2 regions of the Pseudomonas sp. DC1.2 genome follow, and region 1 is predicted to be linked to the other one. Evidence: predicted binding sites of a transcription regulator. Region 1 holds the regulator's gene; the other holds the start of a gene.
The links. The regulator sigma-54, encoded in region 1, starts transcription at its own class of promoters, with help from an activator protein. The targets are predictions, from matches to a motif close to ANTGGCATNNANNTTGCTNT.

Region 1 (4,380 bases):
TCCACCGGCATCCCACGCTTGAATCCAAAAGACTCCACCAGGAAAGCGGTACCGGGTTCTGGCTGGTTAAGTAGGCGCAACTTGATGGTGTCGCGCAACTGGTACAGATTCAGGTTGGTGGTATTGATCTTGAGGTCGGCCAGGTCTGAGATGGGGCCCAGCAGTTGGGTTTCATCTTCAATCGCTTCTGCCAGCGAGCGATTGGCGCTGGTCAGCGGATGGCGACGACGGGTTTCCGAGAAGCGCTTGAGCAATGTTTCTTCGTCGGCGTCCAGATAAACAACATCGCACTGGATATGCCGGCTGCGGACTTCCTCGAGTAATTCGGGAAAGCGCGAAAGATGGCTGGGCAGGTTGCGTGCATCAATAGAAACAGCGACCAGCGGTTGCGCTAGCTCGGTATGAATCAATGCGCGTTCGGCCAACTCTGGTAACAGGCCTGCCGGCAGGTTGTCGATACAGTAGTAGCCGCTGTCCTCAAGGACATCGAGTGCGGTGCTTTTACCTGAGCCGGACCGGCCGCTGACAATGATCAAGCGCATGATTACTGACCGTTTTGCTCGTCCAGGACAACCTGATACAAGGCTTCGTTACTCGGGGCGCTACGCAGGCGATCACGAACTTCCTTGCGATCAAGCATGCTGGCGATCTGTCGAAGCAATTCAAGGTGCGCATCGGTGGCGGCTTGCGGTACCAGCAGTACAAACAGCAAATCAACCGGGGCGCCGTCAATAGCGTCGAAATCGATGGGAGCATCCAGGTGCATCAACGCACTGATGGGCGCTTCGCAGCCTTTGAGGCGGCAGTGGGGGATGGCGATACCGTTGCCAAAACCCGTGGAGCCGAGTTTTTCACGGGCAACCAAGCTCTCGAAGACATCCTGCATGGCCAGATCCGGCACTTCGCGGGCGATCAGGTTGGCAATTTGTTCGAGTACTTTCTTTTTACTGCCGCCCGGCACGTTCACAAGGGAACGGCCGGGGGTCAGGATGTTTTCAAGTCGGATCATGGGTAGGGAGTGTTAACGACCGGTTGCGCCCTGAAGCAGGCTTTGGGTCTTTTCCTTATGCTTTTTAAGTTGGCGATCCAGCTTGTCGGTCAGCAGGTCAATGGCCGCATACATGTCTGAATGCTCGGCATTGGCGACCACTTCTCCGCCGGGGATATGCAAGGTGGCTTCGATTTTCTGCTTCAGCTTCTCGACGTTCATCGTGACTTGCACATTGGTGATTTTGTCGAAATGCCCCTCAAGCCTTTTGAGTTTTTCGCCTATGTAGGCGCGCAGGGGCTCTGTCACTTCCAGCTGGTGTCCACTGATATTGACTTGCATACAGCTTCTCCTTCGTTGCCAGTGCATAAAGCGGCAGGTAGAAATACCTGCCACTGGAACGCTGTGCTGTGGCTTACATCAACCGCTTGCGTTCGCTCGAAGGCGCGATCCCTAGGGACTCACGGTACTTGGCGACGGTGCGGCGAGCCACCTGAATGCCTTGTGCCTCCAGTAAACCAGCGATCTTGCTGTCACTCAACGGCTTTTTCTGATTTTCCGCGGCAACCAGTTTTTTGATGATCGCGCGGATTGCCGTGGACGAGCATTCACCGCCTTCGGAGGTGCTGACGTGGCTGGAGAAAAAGTATTTCAACTCATATATGCCCCGTGGGGTATGCATGAATTTCTGCGTGGTTACCCGTGAAATCGTTGATTCGTGCATCCCCACCGCTTCGGCGATGTCATGCAGTACCAGCGGTTTCATGGCCTCGTCACCGTACTCCAGGAAGCCTCGCTGATGCTCGACGATCTGGGTGGCTACTTTCATCAGGGTTTCGTTGCGGCTCTGAAGGCTCTTGATGAACCAGCGGGCTTCTTGCAACTGATTACGCATGAACGTGTTATCGGCGCTGGTGTCCGCGCGACGCACGAAACCTGCGTACTGGGCGTTGACCCGCAGGCGTGGCACCGACTCCTGGTTCAGCTCTACCAGCCAGCGTTCGTTATCTTTACGCACGATGACGTCGGGCACCACGTATTCGGCTTCGCTGGACTCTATCTGTGAGCCTGGGCGTGGATTGAGGCTTTGGACCAGTTCGATGACCTGCCGCAGCTCATCTTCCTTGAGTTTCATGCGCCGCATGAGCTGGCTGTAGTCGCGGCTGCCGAGCAAATCTATGTAATCACTGACCAGGCGTTTGGCTTCAGCCAGCCAAGGCGTCTTGGCGGGCAGTTGGCGCAATTGCAGCAGCAGGCATTCGCCCAGGTTCCGGGCACCGATACCAGCAGGTTCGAATTGCTGGATGCGGTGCAGGACGGCTTCGATTTCGTCCAGTTCGATATCCAGTTCCGGGTCGAAGGCTTCGAGGATTTCATCGAGCGTTTCGTCCAGGTAGCCCTGATTGTTGATGCAGTCGATCAGGGTGACGGCGATCAAGCGATCAGTGTCGGACATCGGTGCAAGATTCAATTGCCACAGCAGGTGGCTTTGCAGGCTTTCACCGACCGATGTGCGGGTGGTGAAATCCCACTCGTCGTCATCGTTGCTCGGCAGGCTGCTGGCGCTAGTCTGGTAGACGTCATCCCAGGCCGTGTCGACAGGCAGTTCGTTGGGGATGCGTTCGTTCCAGTCGCCTTCCTCAAGGTTATCCACCGTTGGGGCGGATTCCTGGTAAGAGGGTTCCTGAACGTCGGCGTTGGGTTTCTGCTCGGCGCTGTCGGCCAACGGGTCGGTGTTATCGAAGTCGTCGCCTTCTTCCTGGCGTTCGAGCATCGGATTGGACTCCAAGGCCTCCTGGATTTCCTGTTGCAGGTCCAAGGTCGACAATTGGAGCAGGCGGATAGCCTGTTGCAGCTGCGGTGTCATCGTCAGCTGCTGGCCCATTCTCAAGACTAGCGATGGTTTCATGGCAGGGGCTTAACACCTTATTCGCCGGCGCACATGCGCCATCCACTACAGGGCGCCGGAGCGCCAAACATAAGCAAATTATATGCCTGAAACTGAAGTGTTTGCCTAGAGCGCTGTAACAATAAAACCCCTAAGGCTTCACTGATACGCTTTTCTGGCCATCGGCTGAACACCTTTGGAGCTTCGTGTTTGCCGGGAGCGCTGTAGCAATAAAAAAACTTTATTGGAACGCACGCTCAGGCCATTGCCGGGCACCTCAGTGCTTACAGGCGGAACTCATGGCCTAGATAAACTTCTTTTACCAGCTCGTTGGCCAGGATGGTTGCAGAATCGCCTTCGGCGATCAGTTGTCCATCGTTGACGATGTAGGCTGTTTCGCAGATATCCAATGTTTCACGGACGTTGTGGTCGGTGATCAAGACGCCGATGCCCTTTGCCTTGAGGTGATGGATGATTTGCTTGATGTCGCCCACGGAGATCGGGTCAACGCCGGCGAAAGGTTCGTCCAGCAGGATGAATTTCGGTGCCGTGGCCAGTGCTCTTGCGATTTCCACGCGACGGCGCTCACCACCGGAAAGGCTCATGCCGAGGTTGTCGCGAATGTGGTTGATATGGAATTCCTGGAGCAGGCTTTCCAACTCTTGGCGCCGCCCGGCTTTGTCGAGTTCTTTTCGTGTCTCAAGAATCGCCATGATGTTGTCGGCCACCGACAGTTTGCGGAAGATCGACGCTTCTTGCGGGAGATAGCCGATACCGGCCTTTGCACGGCCGTGCATCGGTTGGTGGCTCACGTCGAGGTCGTCGATCAGTACGCGGCCCTGATCGGCCTGTACCAAGCCGACGATCATGTAGAAGCAGGTGGTCTTGCCCGCGCCATTGGGGCCGAGCAGGCCGACGATCTGTCCGCTGTCGATGGACAGGCTGACGTCGCGCACGACTTGCCGGCCCTTATAGCTCTTGGCCAGATGTTGGGCTTTGAGAGTTGCCATTACTGGGCCTTCTGCTTCGGCGGGATCACCATGTCGATCCGTTGGCGTGGCGTGGTGATTGGCGAGCCATTGGCGCGGCCTGCGGTAGCCACCTGTTTCACCGTGTCATAGACGATTTTCTCGCCTTCGGTGGTACTGCCGTCGTCGCTGATGACTTTGGCTTGGTCGATCAGCACGATGCGGTTTTGCTGGGCATGGTACTGAACGGTCTTGCCGTAGCCTTTAACTGGCTGCGGCGAGTCGGGCTTCTGCTTCTGCTCGAAATACGCGAGGTTGCCCACGGAGGTCACGACGTCGATTTCGCCGGCCGGCGTGCGAGTGATGGTCACGGTGTTGCCGGTGACCTTCATCGAGCCTTGGGTGATGATCACGTCACCTTTATAGGTGGCGATCCCTTGCTTGTCATCGAGCTGAGCATCGTCAGCCTGGATGCGGATCGGTTGCTGGCTATCGTTCGGCAGAGCCCAGGCGCTCACGCTTCCCAGTGCTGCGCC
Region 2 (4,380 bases), 740 kb from region 1:
CTGGGTCTTCTCGTTCAAGGTGATGGTGATGATGTCACCGACCCGGAACGCCTTGCGGTCGCCATACAGGTTCTGTTCGAAGCCGGCCTGATAGATCGAGCCATTATTGGCAGCCGCCGGTAAAGGCGTGCGCGGCAACACCGGCGCGTAGTAAGGGTCATTGGGCTTAGGCGTCGGGGCGACGCAGCCCGCAAGCACGGCGACCCCACTCAGTGCCAGAACAGATACAAAGCGTTTCATGACCCTACCTCACGGTGTTGCTGGCGGCTTCATGCCGCCTCGTAGACTTGATTACAGATTCTGCGTTACGAACGAGAGCATCTGGTCGGCGGTGGAGATCACCTTGGAGTTCATCTCATAAGCGCGTTGCGTGGTGATCATGTTGACCATCTCTTCAACGGTGCTGACGTTGGACGTTTCCAGCGTGTTCTGCAGCGTGGTGCCAAAACCATTCAGGCCTGGCGTACCGATTTGTGGCGCTCCGCTGGCGGCAGTTTCAAGGAACAGGTTGTTACCCACTGCTTGCAGACCCGCCGGGTTGATGAAATCGGCAGTTTGCAGGTTACCAATCACCTGGGAAGCGGCGGTGCCGGCAACAGTGATGGACACAGTGCCGTCGCGACCGACCGTAAAGGTCTGGGCGTTGGCCGGAATGATAACGGCCGGCTCCAGGGCGAAGCCGCTGGCGTTCACCACCTGACCAGTGGAACTGAGGTGAAACGTGCCGTCACGGGTGTAGGACGTGGTGCCGTCCGGCTGCAGAATCTGAAAGAAACCGCGACCATCGACTGCCAAGTCCAACGGCTGTTCGGTGGTTTGCAGGCTGCCAGCGGTGAAGTTTTTCTGCGTACCGACGATGCGCACACCGGTGCCCACTTGCAGACCCGACGGCAATTCGCTGTCCTGGGTCGACTGGGCGCCTGGCTGACGCTTGATCTGATACAGCAAGTCCTGGAACTCGGCGCGATCACGTTTGAAACCCGTGGTCGAAACGTTCGCCAGGTTGTTGGAAATGGTGGTGAGGTTAGTGTCCTGAGCGGACAGACCTGTTTTGGCAACCCATAGAGCCGGAAGCATTCGATTCTCCTCGTGCGCCTGTTTTACGGCGCGACGTACTAATAATTAGCTGATCTGCAAGACCCGAGCCATGGCCTGGTCATCGTCTTTGGCGGTGTTCATCATTTTGATGTGCAGCTCGAACTGCTTGGACAAAGACAGTACCGAGGTCATTTCTTCCACGGCATTGACGTTGCTCGACTCAAGGAACCCGGACACCAGTTTGACGCTCGCATCGGCTTGCGCCGGCTTGCCATCTTTGGTGTGGATCGAACCATCCAGGCCTTTGGTCATGTTCTTCAGGTCAGGGTTGACCAGCTTGATGCGGTCGACTTCGGCCATCACACGCGGGCCTTCCCCCATCGCACGGATGCTGATAGTGCCGTCTTCGCCGACTTCGACTTGCTGCTCGGGCGGCACGGCAATTGGACCACCATTGCCCATCACCGGCATCCCGTTGCCAGCCCGCAGCACGCCCAACGCGTCCACGTTCAGACTGCCGGTGCGCACGTAGCTTTCGCTGCCATCAGGGCTCTGCACGGCGATCCAGCCATTGCCCGTCACCGCTACGTCGAGGTCTCGACCGGTCTGCACCATCGAACCCGGAGAGAAGTCAGTGGCCGGACGTTCGGTCATCGCATAGGCACGCGACGGAAAGCTGTCGCCGAACACCGGCATCGAACGCGCCTGCTCCAGGTCCTTCTGAAAACCGTTGGTGGAGATGTTCGCCAGGTTGTTCGCATGAGCCTTCTGCGCCAGTGCATTCTGGCTGGCGCCGGTCATTGCCACATAAAGGTACTTGTCCACACTCTTTCCTCTGCATGCCGGACGTTTGCCGCCCACCGCTGTACTGCTGAGCTTTAAGCAATTTGCAGACCAACTTTTTTATGACGGCCCGTAACCCGGCAAACAAAGGGCTTGAGGGGCTCAGAGGGAATAAGGGCATTGTGTCGAAGTCGAAAAACCGGCGGTGTTATGCCGGTAAGTGGCAAGTGCCGGCCTTTGCAGCCGACACAAACATTGTGGGATCGGCGCTCTACGCTTTGCCGACATCGTACTCGCGCAATTTATTGGCAATGGTCGTGTGCGAAACCCCCAACCGCTTGCCCAACTGCCGGCTGCTGGGATGCTCGGAATACAAACGCTCCAGCACCGCTTTCTCGAAACGCCCGACAATCGCCTCCAACCCACCCTCCAGCGAAAAATCGCCCAACGGCTGGCGCACGCCGTAATCCGGCAAGCGGATATGCTCGGCCTTGACCGTGCCGCCTTCGCACAGAGAAACCGCCTGAAACAACACGTTCTCCAACTGCCGCACATTACCCGGCCAATGGTAGTGACTGAGACGTTCCATGGCGGCGGGCGCCAGTTTTGGCAACGGGCAACCGATCTGCCGACTGGCTTGATCGAGGAAGTGCTCCACCAGCGGCGTCAAACCGTCCAGGCATTCGCGCAACGGCGGAATGTGTAGCGAGAGCACGTTTAAACGGTGATACAAATCCTGACGAAACTCGCCTCGGGCGCACAGCTCCGAAAGGTCAACCTGCGTCGCGCAGATCACCCGCACATCCAGATAAACCTCTTCATCACTGCCGACACGACGGAAGCATCCGTCCTGCAGAAAGCGCAGCAATTTCACCTGTAGGCGCGGGCTCATTTCACCAACACCGTCGAGAAATAACGTGCCGCCCGCCGTCAGCTCCAGCAGCCCAAGCTTACCTTCGGCCCGCGCTCCGGCAAAAGCGCCGGGGCCGTAGCCGAACAACTCAGTCTCGGCCATGGACTCAGGCAGCCCGGCGCAATTGAGCGCCATCAGCGGCGATTGACCGCGCGGGCTGGCCAGATGACAGGCGCGAGCCAACAGCTCTTTGCCGGTGCCGGTCTCACCTTCGATCAATAACGGCGCATCCAGCGGCGCCATGCGTCGGGCTTCGCGCACTACCGCGGCCATCACCTTCGAACTCTGGAAGATGCTGTCAAACCCTCGCAGTTCTTGCTTGCGCACGTTGTAGATACGCTCACCTACCCGGTCAGCCCGATGCAACGTCAGCACTGCGCCGGCCATGGCCTCACTGTCGTCGTGTTCCGATTGCAGCGGCGCGATGTCAGCCAAAAATACGTCGCCTTTGACTTTCACCCGCAACCCGTTGATCCGCGATTTGTTGGCGCGCACCAACTCCGGCACGTCGAAATCTTCGGCGTACCGGGACAATGGAATCCCCGGCACCTCGTCCACGCGCACCCCAAGCAACTGTGCCGCCGCGCGGTTGGCAGCAACGATGGAGCCGCCCATGTCGATGGACAGCACCGGAAACTCCAGAGCACCAAGCAACGCATTGAGCTCCATGTGCCGACGTTCACTGGGCATCAGCCCTACACGCTTGACGCCGAACACGCCGGCAATCGCCTCGAACTTCGCACGCAACGCCTGGAACTGAAGGTTGATCAGATTCGGGCAGTGCAGGTAGATCGCATTACCATGCTCCCCTCCCACCTCGCCGCGCGCAACGTTGATGCCGTACTCCACGAGCAGGTTAAGAATGTCGCGCAAGATACCGATGCGGTTCTGACAGTGGACTTTGATACGCATATAAAAGGCCCGAAAAAGCAGTGGTCGAGCACCGTCGCCTGACAGTTTCTGCGGGAGCGCTCAGTTAGTCGTCAAGATTATGTGACAGCCGAGGGGCTTTTCAAACCGGAAAATCTCAATACCTGCGCCACACCGGCCAACACGTAACGAAAACTTTACGAAAACCAAAGATTCTTCCTACGCGCAACTCGAATCACCTGCTGCTTCACCGCAGGCGTTGGAGTATCTCTAGACCTACCGCTGGACATAACAAGAACGAATCCCCCTAGCAGGAGAGCAGCATGAAGCAAACGCACTACGTGGCTCGCGAGCCCGATGCGCAAGGTTTTATCGATTACACCGCCGAAGAACACGCGGTGTGGAATACGCTAATCACTCGCCAACTCAAAGTGCTCGAAGGGCGTGCGTGCCAGGAGTACCTGGATGGCATCGATAAACTGGGCCTGCCCCACGACCGTATCCCGCAATTAAGCGAGATCAACCAGGTCCTGGGTGATACCACCGGCTGGCAGGTTGCCCGAGTCCCCGCACTGATCCCTTTCCAGACATTCTTTGAGTTACTGGCCAACAAGCAGTTTCCGGTAGCGACCTTTATTCGCACCCGCGAAGAGCTGGATTACCTGCAAGAGCCGGACATTTTCCACGAGATCTTTGGCCACTGCCCGCTGCTGACCAACCCTTGGTTTGCTGAATTTACCCACACCTACGGCAAACTTGGCCTACAGGCTTCCAAG

Region 2: RHM68_RS07545 (flagellar basal body rod protein FlgF) is a predicted target of sigma-54. The motif match lies at 1,918-1,937, and genes of this name have one in related genera.

What each region holds. Positions count from the first base shown of each region.
Region 1 is NZ_CP133782.1:934,678-939,057, forward strand. It holds gene rapZ (RNase adapter RapZ) at 1-542, opposite strand, end outside; gene ptsN (PTS IIA-like nitrogen regulatory protein PtsN) at 545-1,009, opposite strand; gene hpf (ribosome hibernation-promoting factor, HPF/YfiA family) at 1,022-1,330, opposite strand; gene RHM68_RS04085 (RNA polymerase factor sigma-54) at 1,404-2,897, opposite strand; gene lptB (LPS export ABC transporter ATP-binding protein) at 3,161-3,886, opposite strand; gene lptA (lipopolysaccharide transport periplasmic protein LptA) at 3,886-4,380, opposite strand, start outside.
Region 2 is NZ_CP133782.1:1,670,842-1,675,221, reverse strand. It holds gene flgH (flagellar basal body L-ring protein FlgH) at 1-240, opposite strand, end outside; gene flgG (flagellar basal-body rod protein FlgG) at 292-1,077, opposite strand; gene RHM68_RS07545 (flagellar basal body rod protein FlgF) at 1,123-1,863, opposite strand; gene RHM68_RS07540 (sigma-54-dependent transcriptional regulator) at 2,093-3,646, opposite strand; gene phhA (phenylalanine 4-monooxygenase) at 3,928-4,380, shown strand, end outside.